DNA from 3 places in the Bacillus altaicus genome. Region 1 is predicted to be linked to each of the others. Evidence: riboswitches for the same ligand, from Rfam matches in the RefSeq annotation. Region 1 holds a riboswitch; each other region holds the start of a gene.
What was found. Region 1 has a riboswitch for thiamine pyrophosphate ahead of thiM (hydroxyethylthiazole kinase). Riboswitches for the same ligand answer to the same signal wherever they lie in the genome.
Positions count from the first base shown of each region.

Region 2: linked by a shared signal. The riboswitch ahead of thiC (phosphomethylpyrimidine synthase ThiC) and the one ahead of thiM (hydroxyethylthiazole kinase) in region 1 are both predicted to bind thiamine pyrophosphate.
Region 3: linked by a shared signal. The riboswitch ahead of tenA (thiaminase II) and the one ahead of thiM (hydroxyethylthiazole kinase) in region 1 are both predicted to bind thiamine pyrophosphate.

Region 1 is NZ_CM143394.1:4,988,635-4,991,924, reverse strand. It holds partial or broken gene topB (DNA topoisomerase III) at 334-909, opposite strand; TPP riboswitch at 1,138-1,247, shown strand; gene thiM (hydroxyethylthiazole kinase) at 1,320-2,129, shown strand; gene thiE (thiamine phosphate synthase) at 2,143-2,802, shown strand; gene ACE38F_RS25745 (anaerobic C4-dicarboxylate transporter family protein) at 2,920-3,290, opposite strand, start outside.
Region 2 is NZ_CM143394.1:587,700-590,989, reverse strand. It holds gene thiC (phosphomethylpyrimidine synthase ThiC) at 1-1,294, opposite strand, end outside; TPP riboswitch at 1,407-1,522, opposite strand; gene lldP (L-lactate permease) at 1,593-3,248, opposite strand.
Region 3 is NZ_CM143394.1:2,870,147-2,873,436, reverse strand. It holds gene ACE38F_RS15065 (pPIWI_RE module domain-containing protein) at 1-810, opposite strand, end outside; gene tenA (thiaminase II) at 1,145-1,831, opposite strand; TPP riboswitch at 1,957-2,062, opposite strand; gene ACE38F_RS15055 (D-alanine--D-alanine ligase) at 2,136-3,050, opposite strand; gene pdxR (MocR-like pyridoxine biosynthesis transcription factor PdxR) at 3,055-3,290, opposite strand, start outside.

The sequences.
Region 1 (3,290 bases):
TGAAATAAAGTTGTATTGTTTTGAAGAAAGTAATACTGTTTGTAAAAAGTTACGTTGTTTTATTCCTTCTCGATTAGAGAATTTTAAGTGAGTTTTAATCGTTTTTTTTACAATGAATGTATAATATTTCACAAAGTAGGAATCTGTTTTGATTAATCTTTTTCAAAATGGTTTCCTTTTTTTCTTATCAAATAAGGAGAGGTGTTTTACAATCAAATGGAGGTCTTTGCTACTTTAAATTATCTTTATAACCATATAAATTTGGGAGAAAATCATACAAGTCATGTAAATACTAGAAATATTAATTTCACCCTAACTATTGACGGGATACATTTGTACACGACCACAATTTAGTTGGGCATTAAAGCGAGTAGTTAATGCTCGAGTCGCATTAAGTCCGATATACCAGTCAGCCTCTGAACGTGCGACAGCTGAAGCGTATAGATTGTCATATGCTTTTCCTGGTTTTAAATTTGCGAAGCCATCTTTAATTGCTTTATCGGTAACAGATGAAATCCATAGACGTTTAATCGGTTTCTGCATTTTAACTTTATCGATAATCCAGCGTGCGACCAACTCGCCCTCACGACCGGCGTCAGTAGCTATAATGATTTCATTTACATCTTTTCTAAGAAGCTGACTTTTTACAGCGTTAAACTGTTTCCCTGTTTGTTTAATAACGGTTAGTTTTAAACGCTCCGGTAGCATTGGTAAATCTTCTAAATTCCACTGTTTATATTTCACATCATAGCTTTCTGGATCAGCTAATGTAACGAGATGACCTAAAGCCCAAGTAACAATATATTTACTACCTTCAAGATAGCCGTTCCCTTTTTTATCACATTTCAGTACACGTGCGATATCACGTGCAACAGAAGGTTTTTCAGCAATTACAATACTTTTTGCCATATTTAAAAACATCCTTTCAAATTTCCATACGTTAAATATAGCATACATCTTTGTTCTATTCAGTCTTGCTGACGGTTTGAGTTATTTGTGGTGAAATATACGTGTGAGAGTTTTACTTATATAAAGGCGAAGAATGGTTGAACCAGGAGAGTTCTGATTTCTATCATTCTATAAAAGTAAAGAACTTGTTATTTTACTAGAATAAGAGTAGACTTTGAAGTAGATGAATAATAAACACATGGGAGTTTGTGGATGCAAACTGAGAGTATGACTAGTCCGTCATTGACCATTTGAACCTGTTGGATAATGCCAGCGTAGGGAGAGTGTAAAAGCACATGTTCAGGCACTTTGCGTACGCGCAAAGTGCCTTTTTGTGTATCTCCCATCACTATAGTTAGGAGATGAAAAGGATGAATATGAAAGAAATTAGTAAAGTAGTGGATTTGGTGAGAGAGTCTAATCCACTCGTGCATAATATTACAAATGTTGTTGTAACAAATTTTACAGCAAACGGTTTGTTAGCATTAGGAGCATCACCTGTAATGGCGTATGCAAAAGAAGAAGTAGCAGAAATGGCTAGCATTGCGGGAGCCCTTGTTTTAAATATGGGTACACTTCGTCCTGAAGAGGTAGAAGCGATGTTACTTGCTGGTAAATCAGCAAATAAGAATGATGTACCAGTATTGTTTGATCCAGTTGGGGCAGGAGCAACTTCTTATCGAACAGAAGTTGCGAGATATATTCCAGCTGAAATCGATTTAGCTGTTATCCGCGGAAATGCAGCTGAAATAGCTAACGTTATTAATGAGAAATGGGAAATTAAAGGTGTAGATGCTGGTACTGGAAACGGTAATGTTGTAAATATTGCAAAACAGGCAGCGGATGAATTAAATACAGTTGCGGTAATTACTGGACAAGAAGATGTTGTTACAGATGGAGAGCGAACTATTCTTATTCGAAATGGCCATCCTATTTTAACGAAAGTTACTGGAACAGGTTGTTTACTAACTTCTGTAATAGGAGCATTTGTAGCGGTAGAAAAGGATTATGTAAAGGCAGCAGTAGCCGCATTAACATTCTATGGAGTAGCAGCAGAAGTAGCGGCTTCGAAAACAGTAGAGAATGGACCAGGAAGCTTTCAAATTGAATTTTTAAATCAGTTAGCGAATACAACTTCAGATGATATTGAGAAGTATGGAAAGATTGAGGTTATACAGTAAGGAGAGGAACTAGATGTCGCGCATTACAATGGATGAAATGTCTAGGTTATTACCAGTATATTTTATTATGGGAAGTAACAATTGTACGAAGGAGCCTCTACAAGTATTGAGAGATGCACTAGAAGGTGGTATAACAATTTTTCAACTTCGTGAAAAGGGAGAAGGGGCTTTAACGGGAGAGAAACGTATTGATTTTGCGAAAGAACTACAAGCGCTTTGCAAGGAGTACGGTGTACCATTCCTCGTAAACGATGATGTGGAACTAGCCCTCGAGTTAGATGCAGATGGCGTGCATGTTGGACAAGATGATGAAGGAATTACATCTGTTCGTGAAAAGATGGGAGATAAAATTATCGGTGTATCTGCCCATACAATTGAAGAAGCACGCTTTGCAATTGAAAACGGGGCTGATTATTTAGGAGTTGGCCCTATTTTCCCAACGAGTACAAAAAAAGATACGAAAGCTGTGCAAGGAACGAAAGGTTTAGCTCATTTTAGAGAACAAGGAATTACAATGCCGATTGTTGGTATTGGTGGGATTACAATTGAAAATACAGCTGCGGTTATAGAAGCGGGTGCGGACGGTGTTTCAGTTATTTCAGCAATTAGTTTAGCGGAATCTGCTTATGAAAGTACGAGGAAATTAGCTGAAGAAGTAAATAAAAGTTTGTAGAAAAAGCCCATGTAATATTTTAAATGCTATATGGAGGAATAGACTGCCCAAAAAGTTTAAACAAACGTTTGATTAAAAAAGCACAAACCTTTTTAAATAAAGGTTTGTGCTTTTTCTTTAAAACATAATGGAAATTAAGAGCATTCCAATTCCAATAGAAGTAAAGGTTGCGATCAGGCCCGGAATCATAAAGCTATGATTTAAAACATATTTACCAATTCCTGTTGTACCAGTACGGTCAAAGTTAATTGCAGCAACGATTGTCCCGTAGTTTGGAATGAAGAAATATCCATTTACTGCAGGGAACATTGCAATAAGTAATGCCGGCGGAATACCAAGTGATAGTCCGAGTGGCACTAAAGCACGAACTGTTGCTGCTTGGCTATACAGTAAAATAGATAGAATGAATAGTGCAATAGCAAATAGCCATGGTGCACTTGTCACTAAGTGTTGAATTGATCCTTGAATTATATTTAAGTTTCCGTTGA
Region 2 (3,290 bases), 720 kb from region 1:
ATGTGATATGGTCATAACCTGGTGCAATATCTGTTGTTAACGGCCCAAGTGTATAGAACGGCGCGCCCTGACAAATATCAAGTTCTTTCTCCATATTTTCTTTAATTAAATGCATCGGTACATGCCCAGGTCCTTCAATCATAACTTGCACATCATGTTTCCAAGCAATTTTTGTTAATTCACCAAGTGTTTCAAGCTCAGAAAACTGTGCTTCGTCATTTGCATCTGCAATAGAACCTGGACGTAATCCATCTCCAAGAGAGAACGAAACATCGTACTGCTTCATAATTTCACAAATCTCTTCAAAATGAGTATATAGGAAGTTTTCTTTATGATGGAATAAACACCACTGCGCCATAATCGAACCACCGCGCGAAACAATACCTGTCATACGCTTTGCAGTAATTGGAATGTAACGAAGTAATACACCAGCGTGAATCGTGAAGTAATCAACGCCTTGCTCCGCCTGCTCAATTAACGTATCACGGTATACCTCCCACGTTAAATCCTCTGCAATTCCGTTTACTTTTTCAAGCGCTTGATAAATTGGCACAGTTCCAACTGGTACCGGAGCATTACGAATAATCCACTCACGTGTTGTATGAATGTTTTTACCTGTAGATAAATCCATAATCGTATCTGCACCCCAGCGAGTCGCCCACGTCATCTTCTCTACTTCTTCTGCAATAGAAGACGATACAGCAGAGTTTCCGATATTTGCATTTACCTTTACGTGAAAATTACGTCCAATTATCATCGGTTCCGCTTCAGGATGGTTAATGTTCGCTGGCAAAATCGCACGACCTTCTGCAATCTCCTTACGAACAAATTCAGGCTCTAGCCCTTCACGAATCGCAACATATTCCATCTCAGACGTAATAATGCCATTACGTGCATAATGCATTTGCGAAACATTTGTACCTTGCTTCGCTCTAAGCGGCTTACGGTCCATTTGCGGGAAAACAGGTGTATGTTTTGAAGCCACTTTCACACCGTCATCCTCTGGTTTTACTTCGCGCCCTTCGTATCCTTCTACATCACCACGCCCCAGGGTCCAAGAGTGGCGCGGCGTTGGAATCCCTTTTTCCAGCTCCACTTTATATTCTGGATCTGTATAAGGTCCACTCGTATCATACACACGGATTGGCGGATTTTGAACACCGTTCGTATCGCTTTGTTCAATCTCGCGCATCGGCACTTTCATACCTTCACGTGGCCCATCCACATACACTTTCTTACTTCCTGGTAAACTCGATTTTAATTCAATTTGCTCTGCAGAAACAGATTGTTTCATAACCTTTATTGCCCCCCTGTTCGTGACAAGGACGAGATATGGCCAGCGTATGCCAAAATAAAAAGAGCCAGGTCCATAAAAAAATAAGGACCTGGCTCATAAAGACATAATTATGTAAAGCCGTTAACTTCCCTACGCTGGTACGAGCCAGATCAGGTCCAAAGGGTTAAGAAGTTCACACGCTTCTCTCTCAGCCTACGCATACGTTAGGCACCCCTAGTTTATCACTGATTTAATTTTCAATACTTTCCCATCATACCCTATAATCTGAAAAATGCAAAGGTTATTTCTTTTTTGTTTACGGAATCATCCAAGTCAAATAATAAGCCTGCACATACGTCATAATCCCAATAATAGTAACGAAGAATAAACTATGCTTCAATGTAAAGCGGAACAAATCTGACTCTTTCCCAGCAAGTCCAACTGCCGCACAAGCAATCGCAATTGATTGCGGAGAAATCATTTTACCTGTTACACCGCCCGTTGTATTTGCTGCAACGAGAAGCACTTCAGATACACCGACTTGCTGCGCTGTAATTGCTTGTAAATTCGAGAACAGTGCGTTCGCTGACGTATCTGATCCTGTTAAGAATACCCCAATCCAGCCTAAGAATGGTGAGAAGAACGGGAATAGTCCGCCAGTTCCTGCAAGTGCTAACGCTAATGTAGAAGATAAACCAGAATAGTTTGCGATAAATGCGAATCCTAATACGAATCCAATAGATAGAATTGGCATTTTTAGTTCGTTTAACGTTTCTTTAAATGTTGCTACTGCATCTTTTGCACTCATTTTCAAAATAAAGATAGAAATGATACAAGCAATTAAAATTGCTGTTCCAGTCGCTGATAAAACATCTAATTTCAAGATTGCTTCATAAGGTGTTGGTTTATTTACAATTGGCTCTGCTTTCATTACTAAATTGTGCAAGCCTGGAACTTCAAATTTAAATACGAGACTTTCTAAAGCACCACCTGGAGCGAATAATGCTTTAAAGAAACTTTGGCTCCAAATGACTACCATCACAGTTAAAATAATGAACGGAGACCATGCTTTTACTACTTTTCCTACTGTTAGTTTCGGCATAGATGTCGTCGTTGCTGCTACTTCACTATTTGCTTCTTTAGACTGATAAATTTCTTTCGGCTGCCAAACTTTTAAGAATAGCGATAAACTTACTAAACTTACAAGCGCTGACGTAATATCAGGAAGTTCTGGCCCTAAAAACGTCGCTGTAATAAACTGTGTAATTGCAAATGAACTACCGGCTACAAATAAAGCAGGCCACGTTTGTCTTACTCCTTTAAAACCATCCATTAAAAATACGATAAAGAACGGAACAAATAAAGATAAGAACGGTAATTGATGCCCAGCCATTTGTCCAATTTTATGTGGATCAATGCCTGTTACTTGTCCAGCAACTGTAATCGGAATCCCCATCGCTCCGAACGCTACTGGTGCAGTATTTGCGATTAAACAAAGACCTGCTGCATATAAAGGATTTAGCCCAAGACCTGCAAGAAGCGCTGCCGTAATCGCTACTGGTGCACCAAATCCTGCTGCCCCTTCCAAAAATGCTCCAAATGAAAATCCGATTAAAATAACGAGTAAACGATGGTCATTCGTAATGGATAATACAGATGCACGAATGACATCAAATTGACCTGTTTTCACAGAAATTTTATATAAAAATACTGACATAATGATAATCCACGCAATTGGCCATAATCCGTATAAGAAACCGTATCCGGTCGCTGCCATTGCCATTGTGAATGGCATTTTATACGCAAATAAAGCCACCAAAATCGTTAATACAACTGTAATAAATCCTGCCACATACCCCTTCATGCGGAAAACTGCTAAAGCTAAGAAAAAAAAGATGATTGGAATAAGTGCGACTGCTGCCGAAATCCAAATGTTACCGAACGGATCGTAAACTTGTGTCCATGTGTTCATTGTTCTCTCCCCCTAAAGAATCCCCTTTTAAATAGATATAAC
Region 3 (3,290 bases), 2.1 Mb from region 1:
TCTAAAACGTTTAATCCATTTTATTCCTTTTTCAGCTTGTTGCACTTTTAACTTTATAAACCTTTGCTTTTTCTTATTTAATTCAAATTCAGGAGTTGAGATCAGTATTTGGCTCCGTTTTCGCCCTGAAAGTATAGAAATATCTTTATGATTATATTGTTGATAAAACCGCCTAATCCCTACGGATACTTTTAATAGCGGAATATTCTCACCTCCACGAGTTACGTATTCAAACCGATATACATAAGCGAAATAATCATGTGTTTCTTCATCTTTAATTGGCTCAGACATCGCTTCAAAAACATCTTGTGATCGCAGTGGCGAAAAATATATTTCTTCCTCATTTTTATTTTCCATACGTAAAGGCTGTTCGCAAAAGATATGAGTAATTAAAGCTGGTACCCATTTAGAAAACGTTTTTTTATCATGTAATACTGGTAAATTACTAATTAAATCATACTGCCATTCTAAATGTGGTGGATCTAGTAATTTATTCGGTTTCCAATCATGAATAACCTCATACCAGCTTTGGAAAATATAGTCTAACTGTTCTTGTCTCATTGGTTCTTTTGCTACAATCCAAGGTGTCTCTTCCTTTAGTACATATGGATCATGCTGAATGAACAATATATCAGAAAACATATCATACAATCTTTCATTTACAAGTTTTAATTTGCTCATTAATAAAAATGTTCTATAATGTATCTCTACAATCTCAAGCCATTCAATAGGAAAGTAAATATACGATACTTTCTCATTATAGAGGGGTTCTACTATATTTTTAAATGTTAATAACCGTAATTTTTCCATATTATTAATACTTCCTCTCTTAATATATATTGATCATAAATAATACTAGAAAAGATACCAATTTTTTTAAGCATAAACGAATCAAATTTAAACCAAGCACATTAAAGGAAATAGTTAAATCTAATTTGAATATATGAATAATATATTATTAAAACCAAATTAATAAAAAGTTACTATTAACATATAACTACCTCCTTATGTCACTCTCAATATCATAAAATCATTATAATGCATTATTTTATTTTTTATCTATGATTTACAAAAAAATTACAGAAACTAAATATAATAAAAGGTATCACCTCTTTATATAGCGATACCTTTTATATACTCTTTATTAAATAACACCTTTAACTTCTGCATTCACCGGCCATTTTTCTAATGTATATGCCATTTCCCAAAATGAATATTCATATTGACTACTAAAAATAAAATGTTGTCTCATACGATTACGGTCTGCCTCTGTTACTTTTTCAGCAATCGTATCTAATCGTGTGATTTGCTCTTCTACTAGAGTGCGGAACCAATCCGAACCATATGCAGAAATCCATTCTTGATAAATTGGTTCTTCTGGTTGACATTCTTTTAATCGTTCACCGATTTCATAATATAACCAATAACAAGGTAAAATAGCCGCAATAATATCTCCTAAATGCCCTTCATAAGCTGCACGATACATATGAGATGTATATGCATATGCAGTTGGCGCAGGAATAAAATTATCTTTTTCTTCTTTCGTAATCCCTAATTTCTTTGCGAAATTCTCATGTAAAGACAACTCAGCTTCATACGTATTTTGTGCATGATGCGCCATACGAGCCGTCGTTTCTAATTCAAGAGCCTTTGCAGCACCTAACGTTTGTACTCTAGCAAAATGACTTAAATAATATGAATCTTGAAGCACATAATAACGGAAACTAGCTAAATCTAACGTTCCTTCGCCAAGCTTTTTTAAAAAAGGATGATTGAAACTCGCTTCCCAAATTGAATCTACTTCTTTACGTAATGATTGTGAAAAAGTCATTTAAATCCCTCCAATAATTTATAAAATATAAGTATTTATCCCCTTTATTAAAGCTGTAAAATAAAAAAACTTTCTTTACAGGCGTAAAGAAAGTGAAATAGACAATATTAATTTATGCATTAAATACCATGTCTTCCCCACTTTCCTACGCTGGCATTAACCAGATCAGGTACTAAGAGTCTCAAAATTACATTTGATCTCAGCCTATAAAAGGCCCCTCTAGTGGATAAATATTTAGTTGTCGTATTGTAATTATCATAGCATACTTCGTGGAACTATCAAAAGTTTTAATTGTACAATTATCTTAAAAACCTTCTTCTTTCCTTACTTTTAATGAAGTTTCAATGATCATATCTAATAGCTTACTATAGCTAATTCCCGCTGCATCTGCACTTTTCGGCAGTAAACTTGATTGTGTCATCCCTGGTAATGTATTAACCTCCATTACATATGGAATTCCGTCCTTCACCATCATATCAACCCTTGCATAAACACTACATTTTAATGCTTTATAACAAGCCATTGACGCTTTATTTACACGTTCCTTAATTTCAGTTGGAAGTTCAATAACTTCTTCAATTGTACTAACATCATCGTATTTTGCATTGTAGTCAAAAAACTCAGCTGCATGTCGAATCGAAATGATAGGTAACTGTTGGCCATCAAAAATTGAACATGTAATCTCGTCACCTTTTATATACTTCTCAATTACTACTTCAGAATCCCATTCGAATACAGTTTCCAGCATTGAGATTAATTCGTTTTTATCATTAACGATCTTTACTCCAACACTTGAGCCACCAGAGTTAGGTTTTACCACTAACGGAAATCCTATCTTATCTAACTCTTCAAGCTTTAGATCATCCATTTTTGTAAGTTCAATCCATTCTGGTGTTTCTACTCCTTCATAACGCAAAATCTTTTTCGAAATATTTTTATCCATACATATACCGCTAGATAACATATTGCTACCGCTATAAGGAATACCTAAACTCTCAAGCGTCCCTTGAACTGTACCATCTTCTCCGTATTTTCCGTGTAATGCTAGCAAAGCAAAATCAATGTCTTTCGCTTTTTCAATTAAATCCATTTTTTCATTTAACGTAATTGGAACTATTTCATACTTACTCTTATCTAAATGTGCAATCATTTCATTCCCAGTCATAATTGATACTTGTTTTTCAGAGGATACTCCTCCCATAATAACGCCAATTCTCATTTTCTCAACTCCAAGTTTCATTTTTTAATGTTTCACCAATTATTTGAATCCCGCTAACTATTTCCTTTTCTTTCAAACGCGAAAATCCTAATCGGAAAGTGTTCGCTCCTCCTCCATCAGAGTAAAAAACATCTCCAGGAGAAAACGTAACGCCTTTCTCATAACACTTTTGTAAAAGTATGCGGGCTTGAATTTCTTCTTCCAACTCTATAAACAAATGAAGTCCACCATCTCCAGTCA